3 regions of the Amycolatopsis keratiniphila genome follow, and region 3 is predicted to be linked to each of the others. Evidence: riboswitches for the same ligand, from Rfam matches in the RefSeq annotation. Region 3 holds a riboswitch; each other region holds the start of a gene.
What was found. Region 3 has a riboswitch for S-adenosylmethionine ahead of thrC (threonine synthase). Riboswitches for the same ligand answer to the same signal wherever they lie in the genome.
Positions count from the first base shown of each region.

Region 1: it holds a riboswitch for S-adenosylmethionine, as region 3 does, so the genes downstream of both, AORI_RS68970 (aminotransferase class V-fold PLP-dependent enzyme) here and thrC (threonine synthase) in region 3, are expected to answer to the same signal.
Region 2: it holds a riboswitch for S-adenosylmethionine, as region 3 does, so the genes downstream of both, AORI_RS76210 (methionine ABC transporter ATP-binding protein) here and thrC (threonine synthase) in region 3, are expected to answer to the same signal.

Region 1 is NC_021252.1:6,335,123-6,344,938, forward strand. It holds gene AORI_RS68945 (DUF885 domain-containing protein) at 1-1,193, opposite strand, end outside; gene AORI_RS68950 (AsnC family protein) at 1,319-2,305, shown strand; gene AORI_RS68955 (RluA family pseudouridine synthase) at 2,696-3,622, opposite strand; gene lspA (signal peptidase II) at 3,619-4,182, opposite strand; gene AORI_RS83055 (hypothetical protein) at 4,207-4,815, opposite strand; gene AORI_RS68970 (aminotransferase class V-fold PLP-dependent enzyme) at 4,835-6,178, opposite strand; SAM riboswitch class IV at 6,211-6,325, opposite strand; gene AORI_RS68975 (M23 family metallopeptidase) at 6,454-7,137, opposite strand; gene AORI_RS68980 (potassium/proton antiporter) at 7,269-8,747, opposite strand; gene AORI_RS68985 (ArsR/SmtB family transcription factor) at 8,860-9,543, opposite strand; gene AORI_RS68990 (penicillin-binding transpeptidase domain-containing protein) at 9,587-9,816, opposite strand, start outside.
Region 2 is NC_021252.1:7,847,856-7,857,671, forward strand. It holds gene AORI_RS76200 (ABC-F family ATP-binding cassette domain-containing protein) at 1-772, opposite strand, end outside; gene AORI_RS76205 (4-(cytidine 5'-diphospho)-2-C-methyl-D-erythritol kinase) at 840-1,805, opposite strand; gene AORI_RS76210 (methionine ABC transporter ATP-binding protein) at 1,930-2,940, opposite strand; SAM riboswitch class I at 3,155-3,245, opposite strand; gene rsmA (16S rRNA (adenine(1518)-N(6)/adenine(1519)-N(6))-dimethyltransferase RsmA) at 3,493-4,329, opposite strand; gene AORI_RS76220 (GNAT family N-acetyltransferase) at 4,370-4,951, shown strand; gene AORI_RS83115 (DUF222 domain-containing protein) at 5,099-6,121, shown strand; gene AORI_RS76230 (resuscitation-promoting factor) at 6,180-7,559, opposite strand; gene AORI_RS76235 (TatD family hydrolase) at 7,973-8,809, opposite strand; gene metG (methionine--tRNA ligase) at 8,817-9,816, opposite strand, start outside.
Region 3 is NC_021252.1:2,172,226-2,182,041, forward strand. It holds gene AORI_RS51085 (ComEA family DNA-binding protein) at 1-377, shown strand, start outside; gene AORI_RS51090 (ComEC/Rec2 family competence protein) at 374-2,779, shown strand; gene thrC (threonine synthase) at 2,797-4,062, opposite strand; SAM riboswitch class I at 4,076-4,208, opposite strand; gene holA (DNA polymerase III subunit delta) at 4,344-5,327, shown strand; gene rpsT (30S ribosomal protein S20) at 5,379-5,639, opposite strand; gene AORI_RS51110 (EamA family transporter) at 5,971-6,876, shown strand; gene AORI_RS51115 (VOC family protein) at 6,900-7,274, shown strand; gene AORI_RS51120 (class I SAM-dependent methyltransferase) at 7,271-7,858, opposite strand; gene lepA (translation elongation factor 4) at 7,972-9,813, shown strand.

The DNA of each region.
Region 1 (9,816 bases), 4.2 Mb from region 3:
GTGAGGCCCTGCGCGAGGCTCAGCTGGAAGTGGTGGCCGGGGATGGCCTCGTGGAAGGCCGTCGCCTCGGCCGCGTGCCGGAACCGCTCCTCCGCCTTGTGGGTGTTGGCGAAGTAGATGCCGGGGCGGGAGCCGTCGACGGCGGGCCACATGTAGTACGCGGCGGGCGCGCCGGGCGCGGATTCGGCGGGGACCGCCTCGACCGTCCACGGCTGCGGCGGGATCCGGCCGAACCAGTTCGGCGCCTCGGCCTCGGCCCTGGTGATGGCCGCGCGGGCGGAGTCGAGCATCTCCTCGGCGCTGGACCAGCGCAGGTCCGGGTCGCTGCGGAGCTTGCTGAAGATCTCCTGCAGGTCGCTGGTGCCGAAGACCCGTGAGCCGTACTCGCGGTACTCGTCGGCGAGGCCGGCGATCACGTCGAGACCGGTCTGGTGCAGCTCACGCGGGGTGCGGACGGTCGTGGTGTGCATCTCGGCGAGCAGGGCGTAGAGGCGCTCGCCGTCGGGCAGCCAGCAGACGCCGGGCTTGTCCTCGGGACGGCCGTGCGGCGCGATCTCCTTCGCGAGCACCTCCCGGTACTCGGCGATCGCGGGACGGACGACGTCGCGCAGCAGTTCCGCGCGGCGGGTCTCGAAGTCCTCGTCGGGCGCGGGCTGGCGCAGCAGCGGATCGGCCGAAGGGTCGGCGAGGTGCCGGTCGAGGTACGCGACGGCGGCGTCGACCAGGTAGGCGACCGGGACCAGGCCGCGGGCGACGCCGTCCCGGTGCCGCTGCGCGGCCTGCCGCAGGTACTCCGGGATCGCGGCGATCCGCCCGAGGTGGGCGTCGGCCTGCGCGCCCGTCCCGACCGACATCATCGGCAGCACGGTGAGCACCTCGGCGGCGGGCGAGATGAACAGGTCGCTGATGGTGAACTCGACGAACCGCGAGTCCAGCAGGGCGATCCTCGCCCGCGCCATCGCGATCAGGACGTCACGGGTGGTCTTCTCCTCCGCGCTCAACCCGTCCGTGGCGAGTGCCTCGGCCCGCTCGGCGAGCCCGGCCAGCCGCGCGCGGAAAGCGTCTCCCGCGGCCTCGCTGAGATCGGTGAGGCCGGTCGATTCCGGACGGAAGCCCTGCAAAGCGGGCATGACCGGCTCGGCGTCGAAGAGGGCTTCGACGAACTCGTCGGCGAGGGCGGAGACTTGGCTCATGTTTGCTTTCCCCAGTGGTCGATGGAGGCGGTATCCCCGACCCTAATGGAGAGCGAGTACTACCGAAGCCGGGATTTGCGGCCTCTCCCCGCGGCGCCGGAGGCGAGACGGTAGCGTTCCCCGACGTGGCCGTGACCGATCCCGTGGACATCCGCCTGCTCGCCGCCCTCGCGGACCTGGGCAAGGCGGCCGTACACGAACTCGCGGCGAAGGTCGGGATGGATCCGCGCGAGGTCGCGTACCGCCTGGTCGCCCTCTCGGGCAGCGGGTTGCCGCTGCTCGTGGGCGTGGAGAGCGACCCGAACGGGCTGCGGGCCGCGATCTCGAGCGCCCCGCCCTCCTGGGCCCAACAGCCCCCGCAACAACCTCAGCGTCCCCCGGGACACTCCGGGCCGCACAACATCCAGGGCACGCCCTCGGGGCCGTACAACGTCCAGGGGACGCCTTCGGGCGCGTACAACGTGCACGGCACGCCTTCGGGCCGCTACCCGGGTCCGCCGTCGGCCCCGGTGCGCCAGCCGATGGCGCCGCCGCAGCCCCCGCCGCGTCCGCCTGCCCCGCCGCAGCAGCAGTTCGCCCCGCCGCCGATGGCGCCCGCCGACCCGGTGATGAGCACCTGGGGCGTCCCCCAGACCGCGTCCTGGGCGCGCGGCGACGAGCAGCAGGTCACTCCGCAAGCCGCCCCGGAGGGCAAGAAGGGCCGGACCGGCGACGTGATGGAGACCCAGGGCCTGGAGGGCGAACAGCTCACCGTCCAGTTGCTCGAGGTCCAGGACCCGGCGGACTACCTGTTCAGCGCGGCGGGCTACTCGCTGGAGGCCGGGGAACGGTCGGTCGTGGTGCACACCGAGATCACCAACCGCGGGAACATCCCGTTCGTGTCGCTTCCGGACAACTACCTCGAACTGCTCACCGCGGACGGCAAGCCGATCGCGAAAGCTCCGGTCTCGCTGACGTCGCGGCCGCCGCACAAGATCGGCGTGCGGCCCGGTGAGACCCTCGGCGGGCACACCGTCTACGTGCTGCCGGACGCCACCCGCGTGGTCGCCGTGCGCTGGTCACCGCGGCCGGAACCGGACGAGCGCACGCTGACCTGGTCGATCGAGGACTGACGCGCCCTCTGTCTCCGCATTCAGAGGACTAAATGCGGCTCTTCAGGACGCAATGAGGCAACGGTAGTGAAGGCCTCCTTTCCTACCCTCAGGGTTGTGAAGGAGGCCTTCACGGCCCGCCGATCGCCTCAACGGTCACGGAAGACCCACACGCCACAACGGTTGCGCGTGAAGGACCCCTTCACGCGGCTCAGCCGAGGGAACTAGGCCTTCGCGACTCCCCCGGATGTCATGAAAGGGTCGTTCAGGACATATTTCGTCCTGAACGACCCTTTCATGACATCCAAGCACCCCCTCAAGTACGTGAAGGACCCCTTCACTGCGCTAGACGCAATGAAGGGGTCCTTCACGTACCCCGGCCGCATTCAGAGGACTAAATGCGGCAAGCGGCTAGTTCTCGTCCTGCAGGATCCGCAGCGCGTTCGCCAGGTCGTCCGGGTACTCCGACTCGAACTCGACCCAGCGCCCGTCGGCCGGGTGCGCGAAGGCGAGCGTCTTCGCGTGCAGCCACTGCCGCGAAAGCCCGAGCTTGCGCGCCAGCACGGGGTCGGCGCCGTAGGTCAGGTCACCGACGCACGGGTGCTTGAGCGCCGAGAAGTGCACGCGGATCTGGTGCGTGCGGCCGGTCTCCAGCTTGATCTGCGCCAGCGAAGCGGCGCGGAAGGCCTCGACGACCTCGTAGTGCGTGACGCTCGGCCGTCCGCCCTGGACGACGGCGAACTTGTAGTCGTGCCGGGGGTGCCGGTCGATCGGCGCGTCGATGGTGCCGCGCGTCGGGTCCGGGTGGCCCTGGACGATGGCGTGGTAGCCCTTGTCGACGGTGCGTTCCTTGAACGCCCGCTTCAGCACGGTGTACGCGTGCTCGCTCTTCGCCACGACCATCACGCCGGTGGTGCCGGCGTCCAGCCGGTGCACGACACCCTGGCGTTCGGCCGCGCCCGAGGTCGCGATGCGCAGCCCGGCGGCGGCGAGCCCGCCGACGACGGTCGGCCCGGTCCAGCCTGGGCTCGGGTGCACGGCGACGCCGACCGGCTTCGAGATCACCACGATGTCGTCATCGTCGTGCAGGATCTTCATCCCCTCGACGGGCTCCGCGACGACCTCGACGGCCGACGCCGGATCGGGCAGCGTCACTTCGAGCAGCCCGCCGGCGGTCAGCCGGTCCGACTTCCCGGCGGGCCTGCCGTCGAGGAAGACCTCACCGGATTCGGCCAGTTCCGCCACGACGGTGCGGGAAAGTCCCAGCAGCTTCGCCAGCCCCGCGTCGACGCGCATTCCGTCGAGCCCGTCGGGGACGGGCAGCATGCGCGCGCTCATTCGGTCGCCGCCTTCTTCTTGTCCTTTGTGGATGTTCCGTCGTAGTCCTTGCCCAGCAAGGAAAGAATCACGATGAGCACGCCGCCGACGCAGATCGCGGAGTCGGCGACGTTGAAGATCGCCCAGCCCTGCCCGTTCGGCGCGAAGGCGGAGATCATGTCGACCACGTGCCCCTGCAGCGGGCCGGGGGCGCGGAAGATCCGGTCGGTCAGGTTGCCGAGCGCGCCGGCCAGCACGAGGCCGAGGCCGATCGCCCAGCCGACCGAGCGCAGCCGCCGGGACAGCCAGACGATGGCGATCACGACGGCGATCGCGACCAGCGCGAGCACCCAGGTCAGCCCGGTCGCCATCGAGAAGGCGGCACCGGGGTTGCGCACCAGCTGGAAGTACACGAGCCCGCCGAGGAACTCGACCGGCTGCTTGCCCTCCAGCGTGGACACGGCGATCTGCTTGGTGAGGAGGTCGATCCCCCACAGCACCGCGGCGACGGCGAACACCACGGCGACGCGCTTCTTGGGCAGCGGCGGCGACGGTGGCGCCGTTTCGGGCTCTGTACTCACTCCCCCATTGTCCACTGAGCGTGTTCAGGCCTCCTCGGCGGCCGCCTTCGGCCTGCTCAGCAGGGCCGCGAACGCCCCGGCGAGCGCGACCAGCGAGGACAGCACCAGCGCGAGCTGTCCTCGTGCGGGCACGACCGCGCAGAGCACGAACGCCGCGGCCACGGCCAGCACCAGCACGCTGCGGTCCAGCCAGGCGAGCAGGAGCAGGCCGATCGTCAGCAGGATCGCGCTCCGGGTGTCCCCGCCGAGGTCGAACTCCCAGTAGCCGACCAGGTCGGCCAGTGCGATGGCGACCAGGCCGCCGAGCGCGATCGCGGCGACCTTCCACCACCGCATGGTCTTCGTCCGAAGGGCGTAGAAGAGCACCGTGCCGAGGTAGACCGCGAACACGGCGAACAGCCAGCCGTCGTTCCGGCCGAGACCGGAGAACGACACCGAATTCACCGAACCGAAGACCCCGCCGTCCCCGACCGCGTACAGATTCTGGGTCAGGAACTGCCCATCGCCCGTCGCGGGCGCGTAGGCGAACCAACCCCCGGACCGGATCCCGCCCAGCGAAAAGGCCACCACCAGCAGCTGGGCGAATCCCAGTAACGCCAGCGGGAACCAGTAACGCGGTCGTTCGTTCCCCATGCGGGGTGAGGGTAGTGGCTCAGGCGCAGAACGGGGGAAGCTCCCGCGGATCGTTTTCCGGCACCCAGCGGCCTTCCGGCTTCTCGTACTGCCAGCGCGCGCCGCGGGCGACGATCTGGCGCAGCGCCAGGACGATCCGGTCCACGTGCTCGGTGGTGCTGCCGAGGCCGAGGCTCACGCGCACGGCCTGCTGCCCCGACGAACCGGCGACGGCGATCAGCCGTTTGGTCGCCACGTGCGCGCAGAACGCGCCGTCCCGCACGCCGATGCCGTACTCCGCGGACAGGACCGCGGCGAGCCAGCCGGGTTCGAATCCGTCGACGACGAAGCTGAGCGTGCCGACGCGGTCGACCGGAGCGTCGAACAGCCGCAATTCGGCGAAGCCGGGAATGGCGGCGAGGCCGCGACGCAGCCGCGCGAGCAGTTCCTCTTCGTGGGCGACGATGCCGTCCCAGTTCGCGGCCAGGGTCTCGCAGGCGACCCCGAGCGCGTAGACGCCGACAGTGTTGGGCGAACCGGCTTCGTGCCGCTCAGGTCCGGAATTCCAGACCACGGATTCACGGCTGACGAGCTTCGTCGCGCCGCCGCCGGCGAGGTACGGCTGGGCCGCGCGCAGCCAGTCCGCGCGGCCGATCAGCGCGCCGGCACCGAAAGGCGCGTACAGCTTGTGGCCCGACAGCGCGACGTAGTCAACGTCGAGTTCGCGCACCGAGATCTTCCGGTGCGGCGCGAGCTGGGCCGCGTCGAGCGCGATGCGGGCGCCGTGCCGCCGCGCGACGGCCGCGATCTCCTTGACCGGCAACAGTTCCCCGGTCACGTTGGACGCGCCGGTGAGCACCACCAGCCGCGGTCCCTGCGGGCAGTCCGCGAGCGCTTCGTCCACAGCAGACACCGCGGCGAGGCGGGTGCGCGGCGTCTCGATCCGGCGGACGTTCGGGCCCTTCCACGGCAGCAGCGCGGCGTGGTGCTCGGTGTCGAACACCACGACCGACGTGTGCTTCGGCAGGCTGCGCGCCAGAAGGTTGAAGGAATCGGTGGTGTTGCGGGTGAACACGACGGTGTCGGTCGATCGCGCGTCGACGAAGTCCCGCAGGATTCCGCGTGTGCGCTCGTAGAGCTTGGTGGAGACCTGCGAGGCGAACCCCGCGCCGCGGTGCACGCTGGCGTACCAGGGCAGGAACTCGTCGACCGCGGCGCGCACCTTGTCCAGACACGGGGCACTCGCCGCGTGATCGAGGTTGGCGTAGCCGATGTCGCCGCCGGTGACCAGCGGAACCCGCAGATCGGCGCAGGCGACCGCCGGGATTTCGTGCGTGGCAACGGTTTCAGCAGGGGTGCTGGTGCGTTCGAGAGCGAGGGTCATCGTCATCCTCCGGGCCAGGGGACCCGACGAGGATCCCGCGCTTGCCCGTCGCACCGCGCGACGAGCCAGGTCCTCACCCGGGGCACCCCACCGCGGAAGGAGGGTTGCCGGTCAGCTAGCCGGGGCTTGACGCTGACACTCGTGACCTACGGACGAAGTTAGCGGATGAGCGGCCGATCGAGCCAGCCCTCGTCCGCATCTTGAGACGCCGCTCACGTGCCCGGTGAGCGGGAAACACCGTTGCCCGGCGCCGCGCCGCGCCGGGCAACGGCAGGTCAGACCCGGAATCGGCCGGGCAGCCCGATGGTCGCGCGGGAGGAGAGTTCGGTCGCGGTACCCGAGTACTGATCGGCGCCCGCGGTGAACTGCCAGCCGCCGAAGGTCTTGCCGTCGACCGCTTCGCCGTAAGCCTCGGCGACCTTGGTCGAGACCTCGTCGTAGGACTTGCCGTCCCAGTTGCCCGCGCCGACCCCGAAGTCGCGCGAGTCGCCGCCCTGGGCGGCGACCGTGGGCAGGGTCCACAAGGTGAAGTGCACGTGGGCGCCGGTGCTGCTGCCACCGCAGGGCAGCGCGTTGCCGGTCCGGCCGAGGGCGTCGCCCGGGGCGACCTTCTGGCCGTCGGTGACCGAAATGTTCTCCATGTGGTAGTACCCGGTGCGCCAGCCGCCGTCATGGTCGACGGTCACCCAGTCGCCACCGGAGCAGTGCTGGATCCGGACGGTGCCCGCCAGCGGGGCGCGAACGGTCTTGTCGCCGGGGCTGAAGTCGATGGCGTTCTTCACGCCGGAGTTCCCGTTGTCCGAGTGAATGCCTGCCGAGTAGACGGATTGGCCCGTGTCGAAGGGCAGCCCGAACGCGGGAAAGGCGCCGGCCGCTGTCGCCGTCGGGGCCGCGAGAACCACCCCGACGAGGGTCGCGGTAACCCCCAGACCGGCGAACCGCGCAGGAAGTTTCGTCACCTTGCGTACTCCTTACCCCGTGACACTCACCCATTCGATGGAGTCGATTGCGGGGAAAGTAATCCAAAGGGAGTACAAAAGGGAAGAATTTTCTGAGATCAACCGACGAACAGCTGGTGCCGGTTCGTGATCTACTGGCCGGATTCGCCCTTCCACCTGGCCAGGCGGCCGGCGCGGTCGACCGCCCGCAGGCGTCGTTCGGCCGCGTCACGGACCTCGGCGGTGGTCACGACGAGTAACTGGTCGCGTTCCTGAAGCCGCGTGTTCTTGTTCGGCGTGAAGCCGGTGCCGTCGCGGACGAGGAGGCTGATCGTCGCCCCCACCGGCAGCCGCAGCTCGGCCAGGTAGACGCCGTGCATCTTCGATCCGGTGTTGATCCGGACCTGCAGGAGTTCCGCGCCCATCTCGTCGAGCGGCGCGGAGTCGACGTCGATCTCGTGCGCCTCGGCGTGCTGGGCCAGCCCGAGCGCTCGCGCGAGCGGGGTCAGCGTCGCCCCCTGGAGCAGCGTCAGCACGATGACCAGCACGAACACCGCGTCGACCAGCTCCTGCGCGCCGGGCACCCCGGACGACAGCGGGATCAGCGCGAGCACGATCGGGACCGCTCCGCGCAGCCCGGCCCAGGACAGGAACACCTGTTCCCGCCAGGGGATCTTGAACGGCAGCGCCGACAGGAACACCGACAGCGGGCGGGCCAGCAGCAACACGACCGCGCCCGCGACCAGGCCCTGGACCAGGCTTTCGAAGATCCTGCTCGGCGAGGCGAACAGGCCGAGCAGCACGAACAGGCCGATCTGCGCGAGCCAGCCGAGCCCTTCGGCGAAGGAGAGCGTGTCCGATCGGTGCGGCAGCTTCGAGTTCCCCAGCACCAAGGCGGCGACGTAGGTGGCGAGCAGTCCCGACGCGTGGGCGAGCTGCCCGCTCGAGTACGCCACGACGCACACCGCGACCGTGGCCAGCGGGTACAGGCCGGTGGCGGGAAGCGCCGCCCGGCGCAGCGCGAACGCGCCGCCCCAGCCGAAGGCCAGGCCGATCACCAGGCCGGCGGCGAGTTCGTAGACCACCAGCAGCGGCAGCGACCAGTCGATGGTCGCCCCCTCGGCGAGGACGACGACCGCGATGTAGGCCGGGGCGTCGTTGATGCCGGACTCGATCTCCAGCGCGCCCACGAGCCGCTTCCCGATCCCCGCCGATCTCAGCACGGAGAAGACCGCGGCGGCGTCGGTGGAGGCGAGTACCGCGCCCCACAGCAACGCCATCCGCCAGTCCAGGCCCAGCAGCCAGTGCAACGCCGCGCCGGTGACCGCGATGCTCACCGCGACGGCCACTGTGGACAGTGCGATTCCGATGCCCAGCGAGGGTTTCACGGCCGTCCACCGGGTGGTGAGGCCACCTTCGGACAGGATCATCACCAGCGCGGCGAGGCCGAGCGACTGGGTGAGCTCGGGGTTGTCGTACTGGATGCCGAACCCGGCTTCGCCGAGCAGGACCCCCATCCCCAGGTACAGCAGCAGCGAAGGAAGGCCGACCCGGATCGACACCCGGACGGCGATCACGGCGACGAGAAGCACCGCGCCACCGGTACCGAGGATGAGCGGGAGCTGCTCCATGTCGCCTCCCGTTCCGGTCGCCGTGAGGGCTCCAGAATAGTGAGGCGGTGATCGTCACACGTTCGTGTACCGGCCGAAAAGCGTCCGGATAACCTGTGTTACAGACTGTCCATTAGGGACTGCGCAGGGCCACCAGGTCGACACCGAGTTCGGCGAACGGTTCTTCCGCCGCGGGCAGGACTTTCACCGCGCGGTTGCCCTCACGGGACAACCAGCCGGCGCTCACTCCGTGAGACAGTAACGCCGCGGCGACCCGGCCCGCCAGATGATCACGGCGCACTGTCCAATCCAGACAGTCACGCAGCATCGGACGGCGGCCGTCGTCGATCTCCACCCCGAGCGCGTCGAGCACTTCGCGTCCTCGGCCGGTCAGCGTCAATCCGCCGGCGTCGTCGATCAGCCCGGTGGTGAGCATCCCGTCCCGTAGCGCGACCCCGACCGTCCCGGCGAGGTGGTCGTAGCAGGTCCTGGCGAACTCCAGCCGCTTCACCCGCACCGAAGACCGCAGTCCCTTCACCGGCCGATGCTCGGCGTGCTGTGCCAAATGCTCGATCAGCTCCGCCACCCGGGGGTCGGCTATCCGGACGTAACTGTGCCTCCCCTGCTTGACGCGCACGACGAACCCGGCGTCGGTCAGCTTCGTCACGTGCTCGCTCGCCGTCGACGCGGCCACCTCGGCCGCACCCGCCAGCTCGGTCACCGTCCAGGCGCGCCCGTCGAGCAGCGCGAGGCACATCGACGCGCGGCTCGGATCGGCGAGCACGGCCGCGACCTCGGCCAGTGCGATCGTTTCCATGCCCTCACCGTAGAAGACGCATGGTTCGGCGGCGGCCGAAGCGTCAGCCCGCCAGGAACTTCGCCGCCAGCTGGACCGCGGGTTTGGAGTCGTTGGAACCTTCGAGCATGACGGCGAAAGCGACGTCGCCGCGATAGCCGACGAACCAGCCGTTGGCGTCGGCGCCCGAGCCGAACTGCGCCGTACCGGTCTTGCCGAAGACGGCTCCGCTGCCCTTCAACGCTTTCGCGGTCCCCGTCGTGCAGACCTCGCGCATCATCGCGCGGACCTGGT
Region 2 (9,816 bases), 3.3 Mb from region 3:
CCTCCGCCGCCTCGACGCGGTAGCGGGGCTTCGAGGTCCTGGCCTGCGGGCCCCGACGCAGCCAGGCGAGCTCTTTACGCGCCAGGTTCTGCCGCTTTTCCTCGGCCGTCGCCGCCAGCCTCGCCCGCTCCGCTCGCGCGAAGATCCAGTCCGCGTACCCGCCTTCGTACTGCTCGACGCGACCGTTGGTGACCTCCCAGGTCAGGCTCGCGACCGTGTCGAGGAACCACCGGTCGTGCGTGACGACCACGACCGCGATCTTGCGGTTCAACAGGTGATCCGCGAGCCAGCGCACGCCTTCGACGTCCAGGTGGTTGGTCGGCTCGTCGAGGACGACGAGGTCCAGTTCACCGGTCAGAGCGGCGGCCAGCGCCACCCGGCGGCGTTCGCCACCGGACAGGTTCGCTGTTTCCTTCTCGAGGCCGAGAGCGGTGATCCCGAGACCGTCCATAATGGACCGGACTCGTGCGTCAGCGGCCCACTCGTGCTCAGCGCCGTAGCGCTCCAGCACGACATCTCCGACGGTGCTGCCGGCGGGGAGCTCGGTCCGCTGGGTGACGACGGCCATCCTCAGGCCACGGACCTGACTGACCCGTCCCGTATCCGGTTCGCTGATCCCCGCGAGAACTTCCAACAGCGTCGTCTTCCCACCGCCGTTGAGACCAACGACGCCGATACGCTGCCCCTCCGCCACACCGAGCGAAACACCGTCGAGCAGCGGGCGCACCCCGAAGGACTTGCTCACCGACTCCAGGTTGACCAAGTTGGCCATGCCTCAGCCGATCCTTTCCGAAAAGCTTGCACCACAACGAATTAGTCGATGTCCTTTTCGGACACCCTCACGCGTGCACCCGCGGCGGTGACGGCCGCGGCGCGTCGTCACCGCCGACCAGCCGGGCTCCGGGCACCGGCCCGTGTGCGACGCGCACCGTGCGGCAGACACCCGCACCGGACAGCTCCGCGGCGACCTCGACGGCCGACTGGGCATCCGCGCACAGAAAGGCACAGGTCGGCCCGGATCCGGAGACGGTGCCGGCGAGCGCGCCCGCGTTCACGCCGGCCCGCAAGGTGCGGCGCAGCCCCGGCCGCAACGAGACGGCGGCCGCCTGCAGGTCGTTGCCGAGAAGCAGCGCCAACTGCCGCGGGTCACCGGAGGCCAACGCCTCGACCACCGGAGTGTGCGAACCGATCCGCGGCGGGCTGCCCTCTTCACGCAACTTGTCCAGCTCGCCGAACACCCTCGGAGTCGAAAGACCACGTTGGTCGAAGGCCAGGACCCAATGGAAGGTGTGCCGCGACAGGACCGGCACCAGTTGCTCACCTCGGCCGGTGCCCAACGCTGTCCCGCCGTAGAGCGCGAACGGGACATCGCTGCCGAGCTTCGCGGCGATACCCGCCAGTTCGTCCCGGGAGATGTCGAGCTTCCAGAGCGACGCGAGTCCCACCAGGGTCGCGGCCGCGTCGGCGCTGCCCCCGGCCATCCCGCCCGCTACCGGGATGCCTTTGCGCAGCACCACCCTGACCTTGGACTCGCCGTCCGCCTTGCCGACGTGGGCCGCCAGCGCCTGAGCGGCCTTCCAAGCGAGGTTGTTGGCCCCCGTCGGTACGGAGCCTTCGCCTTCGCCGTAGACCTCGACGCCGGGGTCCTCGGTGACCGCGACGGTCACCTCGTCGGTCAAGGAAAGCGCCTGGAACACGGTCACCAGCTCGTGGTAGCCGTCCGGGCGTACGTCACCGACCGACAGGTGCAGGTTGACCTTGGCGGGAACCCTGACGGTCACTGGGGGCGGTACGACGGCGAGCACCCGTCAAGCCTACGTGGCCGCTCCACTTGCGCTGTCACCAGGAGAAAAGAGAACAGGACGAGTCGGACACACGTACGGGCCGCCCCGGACGGTTTTCGTCCTGAGCGGCCCGTACGTGGAGAAATCAGGCAGCGACGCCCTGCGGTCCGCGGACCGGGTGGGTCACGTGGCCGCCACGTTCGGCGATCCAGGCGAGCGCGGCGTCCGCGCGTTCGCCGCGCACACCGAGACGGAACCGGCCCACCGGCGTGTCGCCGATCCGGGTCAGGCCGCCGCCGATCGTGGCGAGTTCGACGTCGAAGCGACCAGCGGCCTCCGGAAGCAGCGCACCGACCGAGGCGAAGCCGACGAGCACGACGTCCACCGCGCGGTCGTACTTCGAGGCCTGCGCCCGCCCGGTCTCGATCGCGGGAAGCAGCGCCTGCGCGGTCCGGCTGTTCGGGTCGGAGACCAGATCGAGCACGGTTCCACGCTCGACGATCGCCCCGGCCTCCAGAACCGCGACGTCGTCGCAGACACGGCGCACGACGCCGGCGTCGGGAGTAGTGAGCAGCACGGTGACTCCGAGCTCGGCACGCGCCCGGTCGAGCACGGTCAGAACCGCGCCGGACTCCTCGGACTGCACACCTGCGGTCGGGTCGTCGGCCAAGAGCACAGACGGCCCCGCGGCCAGCGCCTTGGCGATGGCCACGCGGCGCAGCTGCCCTTCGGACAGTTCGCCCGGCCGCTGCCCCGCCCGCGGGGTGAGGCCGACCAGGTCCAGCAGATTGCCGACCCGGTTGCGACGCTGCGGCCCGTCGAGACCGAGCTGTTCGAGCGGCGACGCGATGTTGCCGGCGATGGTGCGCTCGGCAAGCAGTTCCGGTTTGGTGCTCACGACGCCGACCTGCCGCCGGATCTCGCGCAGACGGCGTCCGTCGAGGGTCCCGGTGTTGAGCCCGTCGAGGCGGACGACGCCGCGGTCGGGACGCTCCTGAAGACCGATGCAACGAGCGAGGGTCGACTTGCCGGAACCGGCCGGGCCGACGACTCCGAACAGCGAGCCCGCCTGGATGTCCACGCTCACATCGCGCAGCGCGACGACGGGATTTCCGTTGAGGGGAAAGGATTTGGACAGGTTTTCGACAGTGATCACGAGAGGCTCCATGCGAATGGGGCGCTGCATCTTTCGAGCGCGCCGACCGTCACCGAGTGACCGTCCGGGAACGGACGGGTTTCAGAGGTAAAGGCGAAAGGACTCAGGCAGTAACGGTGGAGCGTCGACACGCACTTACCGTGCGGCGACCTTCATCGACGACACGTCGCCTGGTCAGCAGGAGCGGGTGGGTGACCCTGTTCATTAGGCACAGCCTCCATCGGTCCTGGCTGTAGCACCTGCCCTGTGGAGGGTGGTTGCTGCGACTTCGGCGAGCCAGGTCTCTCAGTCGCTCGGGATGGCTCACTGAGTAAAACCGATCCCACTGGATGAAAGCAAGCGCGTAGGCGCAGATCACACGTCTGGTCGCGTCCATTATACAGGATCGGGTGTCCATATAATGGAACAGAAGTAGGCGCCTCCGACTTGCGTCAGGCTCGCTACCTGCTAAGACGATGTCGGCTTATACAGATCGAGAAGAAGACTTACGCACTCGTGCTGACCTGGCCCGGCGGACGTCCGCGCGGCGCCGGTCACACCTCGGGCAGTTGGTCAGCCGACAGCCGCGGCGATCCGCGCGAACTGGTGAACGTCCAGCTGCTCACCGCGCGTCTTGGGGTCGATACCCGCCTTCTCGAGCAGTTCCCCCGCGCGTTCGGCGGAACCGGCCCATGACGCCAACGCGGCACGCAAAGTCTTCCGTCGCTGAGAGAAGGCGGCGTCGACCACCGCGAACAACTTCTCCCGTTCCACGGACGACACCACGTCACCCCGTTCGAAAGCGACCAGAGCGGAGTCCACATTCGGAACAGGCCAGAACACCGCTCGAGGCACGGCGGCGACCTTGCGCGCCTTTCCGTACCAAGCGAGCTTGACGCTCGGAACGCCATAAGTCCGGCTCCCGGGGCCGGCCGCCATCCGGTCCGCGACCTCGGTCTGGACCATCACGAGGCCGCTGGTCAGCGACGGCAGCTCGGCAAGGAGGTGAAGCACGACCGGAACCGCGACGTTGTACGGGAGATTCGCCACGAGCGCCGTCGGACGCGCGGGCAGGTCGTCCGCCGTGATCCGCAGCGCGTCCGCACCGACGACCGTCAGCCGTTCGGCCCCGCCCCGTTCGGCCGCGGTGTTCGGCAAGCGCCTTGCGAGCACGGGATCGATTTCGACCGCGACGACCTCGGCGCCGGTCGCGAGCAGGCCGAGGGTCAACGAGCCGAGGCCCGGCCCGACCTCCAGCACGACGTCGCCTTCACCGACCCCCGAAAGGTCGACGATACGTCGCACCGTGTTGGGATCGTGCACGAAGTTCTGGCCGAGCTTCTTGGTCGGACGTACGTCCAGCTCGGCCGCCAGCGCCCTGATCTCCGCAGGACCGAGCAGTTCAATCACCCGACGATCGTAACCAGCCCCGGTAGGCCACGATTGGCCGGTGGACGACGTCGTACTCGAAGGCGAGAAGGTCCGGTTGCGCGACTGGAGGCCAGGTGACCTCCAACCGCTGCGCGGCCTACTCGATCCCGCGCGGCCTTGGCACGAGACGAACGGGCCGTACTTCGGCACTCCGACCGCGGCGGCCGCCGACTCGACGGCGCGCGAGCTCACCACGGCCAAGGCCGAGCCATCCGATCCTCGCACCAGCCTCGCCGTATGCGACCTGAGGGACGACCGGTTGATCGGCAGGGTCAGCTGGTACTGGGAAAGCAGGCAGACCGACTGGCGACGGATGGGACTGGTGATCTACGACGAGCAGTACTGGGGCGGCGGCTACGGCACTGAGTCCTTGCGCTTGTGGACGACCTACCTATTCGCCCGCACCGACACCCTTCGCCTGGACTTCGCCACATTCTCGGGGAACCCAGGGATGATCGCCGTCGGCCGGCGGCTGGGCTTCGTCGAGGAAGGCCGGTTCCGACGCGCTCGCCGCTGGTCTGGAGGCGTGCACGACTCCGTCGTCTACGGGGTGCTCCGCGAGGAGTGGGACCGGATGATCCATTCGAGCACGGAGCCGTGATCCCGCCCCCACCATCCGGATGGCTTTTTCGAACCGACACGTATCCCACTCCCGTGTGATCGGCGCAGGTCAGCGCAGCCGGAGCGTGATGATCATCCACCCGATCGATACCGTGCATTCGTTCGAATCTGCCTCGACAATCGAGGGATGACCAGCACAAACATTCCCAAGACCTTCCCGCTCAACCTGCCGGAAGGTGACGCCGAACTGCTCCTCGAGGAGTTGCAGACACGGCTACGCGAAGGGCGACGTCTGTTCGCCGAGGTCGGCCAGATCCTGGCCGAGATCGAGTCACGTGGGGTCCGAGACCTCTACGGATACAACTCGATCGCCGTCTTCTACGAGCATGTGGCTCGTGTGCCTCGCGCCGAGGCCAACAAAGTTGCCGAGAGAGCGCTCGCACTAAATTCGAGACGGGCGCGCGACGGCACGTCGATCGACCCCGTCGCGCCCTTGACCGGCATCTCGGCCGGCACCGGCGCGTTGGCAGAAGCCGGTATCGACCGAATCGTCACTGTCATGAAGAGGCTGCCCGACCACCTCGACGCGGACAAACGGCACGAGGCCGAAAAGGGCCTTGTCGACCTCGCAGGCGTCGCAAGGCCCCGCGACGTCACGATGGCGGGCACCGACCTGCTCGCACGACACGACCCGGATGGAAAGCCCAAAGAGGAGCCCGGACCGAAACGTCAGCGAAGCGAATTCTGGTTACGCCAGAAGCGGACCGGTCGCTGGGACATGCGCGGCGATCTCGATCCCGAGACAGGCGCCCGCCTGAACGCGCTCCTGGTCCCGCGGGCGTATCCGGCTCCTGGCGAAGAAGCCGACGACCGTGCGCCGGCGGAGAGACGCGGCGACGCGTTCGCAGAGATCGTCGATCTCGCGGAGGCCGGCCCTGACATCCCCCTGCCCCGGCAGACCTCGGAACGGGTCGCTGAGGAGTCTCGGCCCGCACAGCCCGCCAACGGGCCCGCAAGCCAACCAAAGCCCACGCAGGCGCCACCGCAGGGCCGCCAAAGCCCTCGCCGCGGCGATGAAGGCGTTCGAGAGGGGCCCGCGGCTGAACGAACCCGGAATGTCGCCCACATGCGTCCCCCTCGTTGGTGGACACGGCTGTCGAGACCGAGACCGGGGAACGCGACAAAGCCCCAGAGGCCTCTAACAGCCTGAAGGCCACCGTGCGGGCAGAACCCACATGGTGACCTTCAGGAAGGAGGGTGATCCGGCGTCAGGCCTTCTTGCCGCAGTGCGGCCACGCGCCATAGCCGCCTCGGTCTTCGCGAACCTTCTCGGCGACAGCGATCTGCTGGGCCTTGCTGGCCTGGTGCGGGTACGCGGCGTACTGCTCGCCACCGTAGGCGTCCCAGGTGCTCTTGTTGAACTGCAGGCCACCGTAGTAGCCGTTGCCGGTGTTGGCGGCCCAGTTGCCGGTCGACTCGCATTGCGCGATGCGGTCCCAGGCTCCGGCGTCTCCGATGACCGGGTCGGCGGGCTTCTTGGTACCGACCTTGACGATCTTGGGCTTGGCCTCGGTGATGACCTCTTCCGAGACCTTCTCGCGGCCGACCTCTTTGCCGTTGCGCTTGGTGACTTTGTAGGTCACGGTCTTCTGGCCCGGGGTGCCCGGGTCCTCGACCTTGGTCTTGCCCTTTTCGAGCTCCGGGTCGTCGACCTTCTGCTCGGGCGGCGCGATTTCCTCGTTCTGCTTGACCATGGTGACGCCGGTCCGGCTGATGTGGACCTCGGCGCCGTCGACCAGCTTGACGTCGAGACCGCCGACGGCCTCGTCGTCCGGGCCGAGGGTCATCCGGAGCTCACCGAGGAATTCCTTGGTGGTGACCGAGTTGGTCTGCACCTTGCGCGGTTCGTTCGCGCCGTCGTAGACCGTGACGTTCTTGAGGGTCTTGACCTCGACGGTGGCGCCTTCGAGGGGCAGCTCACCGTTCTGCGGGAGCGAGGTCCAGGTGCCGGCCTTGGCGAGGTCGGCGCGGCCGAGCTGGTTCAGCGCGTCGCCGAGGTTGGTCGCGCGGACCCAGGACTCCTGCTGCGGTGCGCCGTCGACGATCAGGTTCAGCTTGCGACCGCGCTCCAGCTTGATGACGCCGCCGTCGCCCACCTCGGCCTGAGGCGAGGGCGAGAGCGAGTCGTGCGCGCCGACCGAGAGACCGGCGTCTTCGAGGACCTCGCCGACGGTGTCACCGAAGCTGTGGACCGTCTGCTGCTTGCCGTCGACGTCGAGCGTGACGCTCTTGTTCATCGCCATCGCGGCCGCGCCGCCACCGCCGAGGGTGAGCAGCACCGCCATGACGGTCCCCTTGAGGAACCGCTTCTTCCAGACGCGGGTCGAGTTCGAAATGACCTCGTCCTTGGTCGCGGCCTTCATCGGCGCGCCCGCGGTGCGGTCTTCGGCCAGCTCGTCCGGAATGACGATCGGCGGGAGCATGGTGGTCTCGGCGCTGATGAGGCGGATCAGCTCGTCGACGTCGACGTCGATCTCGGCCATCAGGGCGTCGGCGTCGGGGCCGAGCGCGGCCAGGACGTCCTGGTGCGTGATGCGCGGATCGTCGGAGTACTCGAGCTCGCCGTAGTGGGTGTCGCGGTCGAGCACGGCGACCGAGCCGGCGGAAGCGAAGGTGTTCGTCTCTGCGCCGAGGCGCGAGCCATCCTGCCTACTGCTACCAGTCACTGGGTCGTTCCCTTTCCCAAGACGTCGAGGAGCTCGACAACCGCTCCACTACGTCCTTCGTCTCGATGCGCTCTTCGGCACACCTCTAGAAGTCCGACACCCGCAGCCAGCGCCATCGTCACGGTTCCAGGCCGTACCGCTCCTGGTTCCGCTTCCCCGACGTGCACTGACGTGACTGTGGGCGTAACAGCCGGAGACCGCTTGAGCGGGCACCGACCGGCACGATCACGGGACAGTAACGAACCTCGCCGGGTTGCGCAAACACCGCCCGGAGTGTCGTGACGTTGGTCACTCATCAGAGTGGACCATTGCTGATCACTAATGTCGCAATCCGTTCAACCGGCCGTGACTGTCGGCAAACGGAAGACCCGCTCAGCGGTCTTTCGCACCGACTCGGCCACTTCGTGCACCGCCTCGCCCCTGAGCGTGGCGAGATGCCGAACCGTGTAGGCGGCGCAGTAGGGCTCGTTGGGCCGCCCACGGAACGGATGCGGGGTCAGGAACGGAGCGTCCGTTTCGACGAGGTACTGGTCCGCCGGAACGATCCGCGCCGCCTCATGGAGCCCTCGCGCGTTGCGGAAGCTGACCGTCCCGGCGAAGGACAGCACGTATCCGGCGTCGACACAGCGGCGAGCGACCTGCTCGTCCCCCGAGAAACAGTGGAAGACGACCTGTTCGGGCGCTCCCTCTTCCTCGAGGATCCGGAGGACGTCGTCGTGAGCCTCTCGATCATGGATCATCAGCGGCTTGCCGATGCGCTTGGCGAGATCGATATGCCACCGGAAGGCGTCCTGCTGGGCGTCGTGGGGCGAATAGTCCCAGTAGTAGTCGAGGCCGGTTTCGCCGACCGCGACCACTCTGGACTGTTTCGCGAGACTCTCCACTTCGGATTTCTCGGCTTTGCCGAATTCCTTGGTGCGCGTGGGATGGATCGCGACGGCGGCCCACACCCGAGGGTCCCAAGTGGACGCTTGCGCGGCCCAGCGAGCGGCCGCGAGATCGTCCGCGACGGTGATCACCCGCGACACGCCGGCGCGTTCGGCGCGGTCGACCATGGCTGTCACATCAGCCGCGGTGACCGCGCCGCACGCGTCGAGGTGGGTGTGCGCGTCCACCACCGAAACCGGCAACCTGTCCGGGATCGGCGGCGGCTCCTTCTTCTCCGCACCCATCAGTTGCTCATTTCGAGATCGGTGCCCATTCGGGACCGGTCTCGCCGAGTTCCGGGTCCAGCTTGGCGAACAGCGGGGTCGGCTTCACCAGCGGCTTGCCGACCTCGATCGGCACGGACTTCCAGCGCGCCTGCTCGGCCTTGTAGTCACCGGTGAGGATGGGGTTGATCCGGCCGGGGATGTCGAGGTCTTCGACTTCCTGGAGCTCGGGCTGGGCCGCCCAGACGCCGGTGCCGCCGAGGGCCTCGTGCACCTTCTGCGCCGAGTGGGGCAGGAAGGGGGTCAGCAGCGTGTTGGCGTCGGAGACCACCTGCAGGGCGGTGTGCAGAACACTGTCGCGCCGCGCGGGGTCGTCCTTGAGCTTCCACGGCTCCTGGTCCGAGAGGTACCGGTTGGCCGCGGTGACGACGCGCATGGCCTCGCTCGCCGCCGCCTTGAACCGAGACCGCTGCAGGTGGGCACCGGCGGTGTCGAACGCCTTGCGGGAGAGCTCCTTGAGCTCCTCGTCGGCGGCCGTGGGGGCGTCGGGACGCGGGATGGCTCCGACGTTCTTGTGCGCCATCGAGATGGACCGGTTGACGAGGTTGCCCCACTCGTTGGCCAGCTCGAAGTTCGTCCGGCGGACGAACTCGTCCCAGGTGAAGTCGGTGTCCTGGGTCTCGGGGCCCGCGACGGAGATGAAGTACCGCAGCGTGTCCGGGCCGAAGTCGCGCAGGAAGTCGTGGACGTAGATGACCGTGCCGCGCGAGGTCGAGAACTTCGAGCCGCTCATCGTGAGGAACTCGCTGGAAACGATCTCGTCGGGCAGGTGCAGCTTGCCGTACTTGCCGGGCACGCCGCCTCGGTCGCCCTCGCCGTTGTGCCCGAAGAGCAGAGCGGGCCAGATCTGGGCGTGGAACGTGATGTTGTCCTTGCCCATGAAGTAGTAGGAGCGGGCGTCCGGGTTGCTCCACCACTCCTGCCAGGCGTCCGGGTTGCCGGTCCGGCGCGCCCACTCGACGCTCGCC
Region 3 (9,816 bases):
ACAGACCCGGCCTGGTCACGATCCCTCCGGGCGCACGGGTCGCCGATGCCCTCACGGCGGCCGGTGGGGCACAGCCCGGAACGGATCTGACCGGAGTGAATCTGGCCCGGCGGCTCACCGACGGTGAGCAGGTGGCCGTCGGTGTCCCCGTCCCGGCCGCGGCCGGAACGGCGGCACCGGCGGGAAAGCTCGACCTGAACACGGCCACGGCCGAGCAACTCGACACGCTGCCCGGGGTCGGCGAGGTGATGGCGAAACGCATCGTCGACTGGCGGTCCGGGCACGGCGGGTTCACCACCGTCGAGCAACTCCGTGACGTAGAAGGGATCGGCGAAAGCAAGTACCGAAAGCTCCGGGAACTGGTGTCCGTCGGATGAACCCGTCCGCCGATCCGTCCGAAGTGGACACCGCGTCGTGGCGGGGTCAAGACCTGCGGCTGTTACCGGCCGCGGCGACGGCCTGGCTCGGCACACTTTCCGGGCTTCTCGCCGGCTGGTGGATCACGATGCTCTGCGGTGCGGCCGCCGTGGTGCTCGCGATCATCGCCGGTGTCCGTGCCCGCCGGACGGCGTCCCGGTGGGTGGCGGGCCTGGGTGCCCTGGCGGTCCTCGGCGTGCTCACCGCCGGCCCGGTGGCGCTGCGGATCCGGGCCGCCGAGCACGACGACCTCCGTGCCGCCGCCGCACGGGGGAGCGACGCCACCACGACGGTGGTGGTCACCGAGCGGCCACGTCCGGTCCGCGGAGCCGGATACGCCGATCGCCGGGCGGGCACCCGCCTGATGGTCATCGCCGCGACGGTGGGCACCGCGGTGGCGGGTGAGCGGGTGGTGGATTCGGCCGGCCGGATTCTCCTGCTCGCTCCCGCCGAGGGATGGACGGACCTGCTGCCCGGGCAGCAGGTCACCGCCTCCGGGCGGCTCGCACCGGCGAAGGGGGCCGAGCTGACGGTCGCGGTCCTCTCGGTGCGAGGCCCGCCGTCGGCCGTCGCGCCGGCGCCCTGGTGGCAGCGAGCCGCGGAATCGCTGCGCACCGGGCTCCGGGAGCTGTGCGCCGTCCTCCCGGAGGAGGAAGCCGGTCTCGTGCCCGGACTGGTCGTGGGGGACACGAGCACCCTCTCCCCGAGGGTGGAACACGAGTTCACCGACTCCGGCATGTCCCACCTGATGGCCGTGAGCGGTGGGAACGTGGCGATCGTCTGCGGCTCGATCCTGCTCCTGCTGCGAGTGCTCCGGGTCGGGCCGCGGACTTCCGCCGCCGCGGCCGCCGTGGGGCTCGCCGGGTTCGTGGTCCTCGCCGGGCCCGCGCCCAGCGTGCTCCGCGCCGGGGTGATGGGGGCGGTCGGGCTGCTGGCGCTGGCACTGGGGCGCCGGGGTTCGGCGCTGCCCGCGCTGGCGTTCGCGGTGGCAGGGCTGGTGGTCGCCGATCCCGCGATGGCCGCAGACTTCGGGTTCGCGCTTTCGGTGCTCGCCACGGCCGGGCTCGTACTGCTGGCGCCGAGGTGGGCGGACTGGCTGGTCGGACGCGGCGTTCCGGCCGGCTATGCCGAGGGACTGGCCATCCCGCTGGCCGCGTTCGTGATGACGGCGCCGGTCATCGCGGGTATGGCGGGATCGGTCAGTCTCGTCTCGGTGCTGACCAACGTGCTCGCCGCGCCGGTGGTCGCACCGGCCACCGTGTTCGGCGTGCTCGCCACCGCCGTCGGGCCATGGTGGCCGTCGGCGGGCAGACTGCTCGTCCGCCTGACCGAACCCGAGGCGAGCTGGCTCATCACCGTGGCCCGTCACGGTGCCCGGGCGCCGGGCGCGGTCGTGGACTGGCCGGATGGCTGGTGGGGTGGGCTTTTGGCGGCCGGGCTGCTCTCCGTTCTGCTCGTGGTCGTCCGGTTGCGGCACGGCAGGATCCTGCTGGCGGTCGCGTTGGCCACCGGGCTGGTCGTCTTCGTGCCGGTGCGGGTGCTGGCGCCGGCGTGGCCGCCGTCGGCGTGGAATGCCGTCGCCTGCGACGTCGGGCAGGGAGATGCCGTCGCCCTCGCCACGGGCGAGCCGGGGAGGGCGGTCCTGGTCGACACCGGGCCGGAACCGGGACCGGTGGACGAATGCCTGAGCAGGCTCGGCGTGGACCGCGTGCCGCTGATCGTGCTGAGTCATCTGCACGCCGACCACATCGGCGGTCTCGGATCAGTCTTCGAGGGCCGGTCGGTCGGAGCGGTCGCCGTCGGGCCTGGCCGGGCTCCGGCCTGGGCGTGGCAGCAGGTCGCGGACGAGACGGCGCGCCGCGGGATTCCCTTGCTGGAGCTGGAGATCGGCCAACGCCTGGAGTGGCAGGCGTTGTCACTCGACGTACTGGGTCCGCGCTATGTCACCCGGCGCTCTGTTCGTGAACAGGACGGTACGGTGATCAACAACGGTTCGGTCGTCCTGCGCGCCGGGACCCCGGCGGGCCGGTTACTGCTGACCGGCGACATCGAGCTCGCCGCACAGGCCGACCTGATGGCCGAGGGAGCAGACCTGCGTGCCGAAATCCTGAAGGTCCCGCACCACGGAAGCCGTTACACGGCACCGGATTTCCTCAACGCCGTCGCGCCACGGGCCGCTTTGGTGAGTGTCGGTGCCGGAAACACCTACGGTCATCCGAACAAGTCCACTTTGGACAACCTGGTGGCGGTCGGCGCGTCGGTCGCCCGGACGGACACGGACGGCGACACCGCGGTGATCGCCGACGGGCGAGGCCTCGCCCTGGTACGACGGGGTGAGCCCCGCGGCCCGCCTCGTTCCTGAGGCGGGCCGGCGGGAACTCAGATACCCAGAGCTTCGCGGACCGCGTCGGCCGAGGCGCTGACGGTGGCCTTCGGGCCGATCTTGTCCTCGACGGCGTCGAGGGTCTTGAGGCCGTCACCGGTGATCAGCAGGACGATCTCCTCGTCCGGGTTGAGCTTGCCGGTCTCGATGAGCTTCTTGGCCGTCGCGACGGTGACGCCGCCCGCGGTCTCGGTGAAGATGCCTTCGGTGCGGGCGAGCAGCCGGATGCCCTCGACGACCTCTTCGTCGGTGACGTCTTCGATCGCACCGCCGGTGCGGTTGACCACGTCGAGCACGTAGGGGCCGTCGGCCGGGTTCCCGATCGCCAGCGACCGGGCGATCGTGTCCGGCTTGACCGGCTGGACGACGTCGTGGCCGGCGCGGAAGGCCGCCGAGACGGGGGAGCAGCCCGTGGCCTGCGCGCCGAACACCTTGTACGGCGTCTCGTCGACGAGGCCGAGCTGGCCGAACTCACGGAAACCCTTGTCCACCTTGGTGAGCTGGGAACCGGAGGCGATCGGCACCACGATCTGGGAGGGGAGCCGCCAGCCGAGCTGTTCGGCGACCTCGAAGGCCAGCGTCTTGGAGCCTTCCGAGTAGTAGGGCCGGACGTTCACGTTCACGAACGCCCAGCTCTCCTGTTCGGCGGCGAGCTGGGTGGCGAGCCGGTTCACGTCGTCGTAGTTGCCGTCGACCGCGATCAGGTCTCCGTCGTACACGGCGGTGGTGAGGATCTTGGCGCGCTCAAGGGTCTTCGGGATCAGGACGACCGACCGCCAGCCCGCACGGGCCGCCGCGGCGGCGACGGCGTTGGCCAGGTTGCCGGTCGACGGACAGGCCAGCACGTCGAACCCGAATTCGCGGGCGGCGGCCAGCGCGACGGCGACCACGCGGTCCTTGAACGAGTGCGTGGGGTTCCCGGTGTCGTCCTTGACCCAGACCTTCTTGACGCCCAAGGCTTTCGCGAGCCTGTCGGCCTGGATGAGCCGCGTGGCGCCGGGTTCGGTGTTGGGGATTTCTTCGACGTTCGACGGAACGGGAAGGAGCTTCTTGTAGCGCCAGATGTTCTTCGGCCCGGCTTCGATGTCCTCGCGGCGCACGCGGCCGAAGTCGTAGGCGACCTCGAGCGGCGAGAAGTCCTCGGCGGAAACGAATTCGGGGGCGAGCGGCTGCCGGTGGCCCTCTTCCTTCGACACCAGTTCGACGGCCGGTCCGAGATCCGGGGTCTTGGTGGTGGAGGTCGTGCCGAGGGTTGCGGTCATCGCGAGGTTCCTTTCCTCATCTGCCCCGCCGTGGCGGGCCGGAATTGGCACCGTGTTCGTCAGCTACCCCGCGATCGCGGGATGACAGGCTGACGCCGGTTGCCGGGGCTTCATCGGGCCGTTCCCTCTGCCCCTCTGGATGAGCGGTATTCGATTGTCGGCACGCGTGTCATCGCGTCGCCTCGCCAACACCGTACGACATGAGGCTCCGGTGGGGCCACCGTGCCCGGAACACATCACCGGACAAAGCACACGAGAGGAGGAGTGGCAGGATCGTCACCGTGACGACGCAAGCTTCCGCCCCATCGCCGCTGGTCCTGGTTCTCGGTGAGGAAGAGCTGCTGATCGAGCGAGCGGTCCGCAGTGCTTCGGACGCGGCCAAAGCGGCCGATCCGACGGCGGATCTCACCCGGATCCGGGTGTCGGACCTCACAGTCCCGGCGCTCGCGGAAATGGTCAGCCCCTCGCTGTTCGCCGAGGGCAGGGTGATCGTCCTCGAATCCGCGCACGACATCTCGCAGGAGCTCGCCGACGGGGTGATGGCCTACGTCAAGGCGCCCGCCGACGGCATCGTGCTCGTCGTCGTGCACAGCGGAGGCGGCCGGAGCAAGGCCGCGAAAGGGCTTCCAGCCGCCTTGAAGAAGGCGGGCGCGGAGGTCGTCGAGTGCCCGAAGCTGACCAAGGCCGCCGAGCGGGAATCCTTTGTCCGCAACGAAGTTCGGCGGGTCGGCGGGAAGATCGACGGTGCGGCCGTGCTCGCGCTGATCGACGCCGTCGGTTCCGATCTGCGTGAGCTGTCGTCGGCGGCGACGCAGCTCGTCGCGGACGCCGGCGGGGCGGTTGACGAGCAGGCCGTCCGGCGTTACCACCGTGGCCGCGCGGACGTGAACGGTTTCGCCGTCGCCGAGAAGGCCGTCGCCGGTGACAAGGCGGCGGCGCTGGAGTCGCTGCGCTGGGCGATGCAGCTGGGCGTACCGCACGTCCTGGTCGCGGACGCGCTCGCCGACGCCGTCCGGACGATCGCGCGGGTGTCCGGCGCCGGTCGCGGTAACCCGAACCAGATGGCCGGCGAGCTGGGGATGCCGCCCTGGAAGGTGCGCAAGGCGCAGGGACAGGCCCGCGGCTGGGGGCAGGACGGGCTGGCCACCGCGATGCGAGTGGTCGCCCGGCTCAACGCCGAGGTCAAGGGAGTCGCGGCCAACCCGGAGTACGCCCTGGAGCGTGCCGTCCTGGAGGTCGTCGACGCTCACGGCACAAGCCGCTGAGAACGGCGAAAGGCCCCGGCGACCGAGTCGCCGGGGCCCTTCGAAAGCCGATCAGAGAGAGTTCGCGCGCTTCGCGAGCGCGGACTTCTTGTTGGCGGCCTGGTTGGCGTGGATGACGCCCTTGGTCACGGCCTTGTCCAGCTTCTTGGCCGCGTCCTTCTGCAGCTCCAGGGCCTTGGCCTTGTCGCCGGCGTCGGCGGCCTCGCGGAACTTGCGGATCGCGGTCTTCACCGAGGACCGGATCGCCTGGTTGCGCTGACGCGCCTTCTCGTTGGTGGTGATGCGCTTGATCTGCGACTTGATGTTGGCCACGGGGCGCTCCTCTTGAATCTCTCGGTGGTTTCACCGCCGCGCTGTGACCGGCCCTGCGTGCTCGTGGAGCGGCGCGGGTTTCCTCCATGACGGAATGCCACACGACGGTGAAAGGCAAGCTTAACAGCCGTCCCGGCGCGGCTCGCGGCAGCCTCGGGAGGGGTGCTTGCGGTACGGTGAAGATCGTAGTGCCTAGGGTTCCGCCGCCTGCCCGGCCAGCGAAAACACACAATCAGGGCAGACGGGACAGGTCCGAGCGGCACCATCGGCGGAGCCGGAAGCACCGCCGTTCATCTGACGGGACAAAAGCCTGGAGGACCCGGTTTTCCGCATGCGCGGAAAACGTGAAAGGTCCGCTGTGAACGCCACCGCTCTGTCCTTCGTCGTCATCGCCGCCGTCATCCATGCGGGCTGGAACCTCGCCGCCAAACGGATCCGCCGTGGCGGAGCCCGGTTCGTCTGGGCTTACTACAGTCTTTCCGCGATCCTGCTCGTCCCCGTCATGGCGATCTCGCTGGCCGTGGAACCACAACGTCCACAGTGGACCTGGCTGTTCGCCGCCGTGGTCACCGCGGTGTTCCATGTCACCTACGGCGTCGTCCTCCAGCGGGGGTACGCCGTCGGCGATCTGTCCGTCGTCTATCCCGTCGCCCGCGGGACCGGGCCGCTGATCTCGGTGCTCGCCGCGGTCGTGCTGCTCGGCGAGCGGCCGGGGATCCTCGGCCTGGTGGGCGCCTTCCTCGTGATCGCCGGGGTACTGGTGATCGGGACCGGGCGGGCACCGGCCCACGTCGGCGCCGCCGAGCGTGTCGCCCGCCGCAAAGGTCTGCTCTACGGCCTGCTGACCGGCCTCACGATCGCCGCCTACACCCTGTGGGACGCGCATTCGGTCACCGGGCTCGGTGTCCCGCCGATCGTGTACTTCGGAACCGGCGCGATCGTGCAGAGCCTGCTCATGGCGCCGTACGCGCTCAAGGACCGCGAGGAGGTCGCGTGGCTCTGGCGCGAGCACAAGCGTGAGGTCGTCATCGTCGGCGTGTTCTCCCCGGTCGCCTACCTGCTGGTGCTCTACGCCCTCCAGATCGCCCCGGTGAGCCTCGTCGCGCCCGCGAGGGAGCTGAGCATCGTCTTGGGCGGCATCGCCGCCTGGCTGGTCCTCGGGGAGGCGAACGCCGTCCGGCGGCTGGCCGGGTCGGTGGTGGTGCTGGCGGGTATCGCCGCGATTGCGATGGCCTGAACCCATCCGGTAGGGATTGAGCCATGGACGTGCTGAGCAGCAGGGTGCTGATCCACCCGAAGGACCTCGACGTGTCGACGGCGTTCTATCGGGACACCCTGGGCCTGGCCATCGACAAGGAGTTCCCCGGCGGGACGGTGTTCTTCGCCGGGAACGGGTCGATCGAGATCGTCGGTACCGGAGAGACCGGCCCGACCCCTGACGTCGCCTTGTGGCTCCAGGTCCGGGACCTGCCCGCGGCGCTCGAGGAACTCGCGGGGAAGGGCTTGGAGCCGGTTCGCGGGGCACGGCGTGAGCCCTGGGGGCTGGACGAAGCGTGGATCGCCGACCCGGACGGCACCAGGATCGTGCTGGTCGAAGTGCCGCGTGAGCACCCGCTGCGCACCGACCCGCGCTAGTCCAGGGGCTTGATCGCGCGCAGCTGAGCGGCGAGGGACGCGCCGAAGCCCGGCGGGTCCCAGGTCCAGGTCTGCAGGTCGACGAAGCCGGCGGCGGCCGCCTCCTCGGCCAGCTCGTGCCTGGACACCGGCAACCACTTCTCGTGCGAGGAAAGCAGCAGCCTGCCACCGGGACGCAACACCCGGAACAGTTCGGCGAACCCGGCCGCCCGGTCGTCCCACAGCTGCACGTTGTTGACGCTCAGGACCACGTCGACGCTGTCGTCGGGTTCACCGGTGGAGTCCGCGGTGCCCTGCCGCAGCTCCACGTTGTCGCCGCAACGACGGCGAGAGCGGGAAAGCATCTCCTGGGAGGGGTCGACCCCGATCGCCCGGCCCGCGCGTTCGGCCGTGGCCTGCAGGCCGACGCCCGGGCCGGGGCCCACGACCAGGGCGGTCTCGCCGGACTCGATCGACGCCAGCTCGACGACGCGAAGCTCGGTGGCGGCATTGCCGTGCGCCATCGCCCGCCCGCCGAACCGGCCGAGCAGTCCCCGGGGATGACCGAACGTCCGGTCGAGCATTTGGGACAGTGAAGTACTCATACTTCGAGGGCACCACAGCTCATCACGGGCCGCATCGGGGATGACCCCCACTCGCACCCGGAGCGGCATGGGACCATAGAGGTGGCACACCCCGACCTTCGCGAGGAAACCCGTTGACGACGTTCGCCGACACGACCTTCACGCCCCCGGAGCTCATCCGGAACTTCTGCATCATCGCGCACATCGACCACGGCAAGTCGACCCTGGCCGACCGGATGCTGCAGCTCACCGGCGTGGTCGAGGAGCGGGCCATGCGCGCTCAGTACCTCGACCGCATGGACATCGAACGGGAACGCGGGATCACCATCAAGGCGCAGAACGTGCGCCTGCCCTGGAAGGTCGACGGCCAGGACCACGTCCTGCACCTGATCGACACCCCCGGCCACGTGGACTTCACCTACGAGGTCTCTCGGGCCTTGGAGGCCTGTGAAGGGGCGATTCTGCTGGTCGACGCCGCGCAGGGGATCGAGGCGCAGACGCTGGCGAACCTCTACCTGGCGCTCGAGAAGAACCTGCACATCATCCCGGTGCTGAACAAGATCGACCTGCCGTCGGCCGACCCGGACAAGTACGCGGCCGAGCTGGCGCACATCATCGGATGCGAGCCCTCCGACGTGCTCCGCGTGTCGGCGAAGACCGGCATGGGCGTGACGGATCTGCTGGACGAGTGCGTGCGGCAGGTCCCGCCGCCGGTCGGTGACCCGGACGCGCCGGCCCGCGCGATGATCTTCGACTCGGTCTACGACACCTACCGGGGCGTGGTGACCTACATCAGGGTCGTCGACGGCAAGATCACGCCGCGTGAGCGCATCAAGATGATGTCCACCGGCGCCACCCACGAACTCCTCGAGGTCGGGATCATCTCGCCGGAGCCCAAGGCCAGCAAGGGGCTCGGGGTCGGCGAGGTGGGGTACCTCATCACCGGGGTGAAGGACGTCCGCCAGTCGAAGGTGGGTGACACCGTCACCTCCGAGCGCAAGGGCGCGTCGGAGCCGCTCGCGGGCTACCGCGAGCCGAAGCCGATGGTCTACTCCGGCCTCTACCCGGTGGACGGTTCGGACTACCCCGAACTGCGTGAGGCATTGGACAAGCTCCAGCTCAACGATGCCGCGCTCGCCTACGAGCCGGAAACGTCGGTGGCGCTCGGGTTCGGGTTCCGCTGCGGTTTCCTCGGCCTGCTGCACCTGGAGATCACGCGTGACCGGCTCGAGCGCGAATTCGGCCTCGACCTGATCTCCACCGCGCCGAACGTCATCTACAACGTCGTGCTCGAGGACAAGAGCGAGGTCGTGGTGACGAACCCCTCGGACTGGCCGTCCGGGATGAAGATCTCCGAGGTCCACGAGCCGGTTTCCAAGGTGAGCATCCTGGCGCCGTCGGAGTTCGTCGGCACGATCATGGAGCTGTGCCAGGCCAAGCGCGGCACGCTGCTGGGAATGGACTACCTCTCCGAGGATCGCGTCGAGCTTCGCTACAACATCCCGCTCGCGGAGATCATCTTCGACTTCTTCGACACGCTGAAGTCGCGTACGCGCGGTTACGCGTCGCTCGACTACGAAGAGGGCGGCGACCAGATCGCCGATCTGGTCAAGGTCGACATCCTGCTGCAGGGGGAGACCGTCGACGCCTTCTCGGCGATCGTGCACAAGGACGCCGCGTACGGCTACGGAAACCGGATGGCGACGCGGCTGCGCGAGCTGATCCCGCGGCAGCAGTTCGAGGTGCCGATCCAGGCGGCCGTCGGGTCGCGGATCATCGCCCGCGAGACCATCCGCGCGATCCGCAAGGACGTGCTCGCGAAGTGTTACGGCGGTGACATCTCGCGTAAGCGCAAGCTGCTGGAAAAGCAGAAGGAAGGCAAGAAGCGGATGAAGACCGTCGGCCGGGTCGAGGTCCCGCAGGAGGCCTTCGTCGCCGCTCTGTCCACTGAGGACGCCGGCAGCAAGAAGAAGTAACCG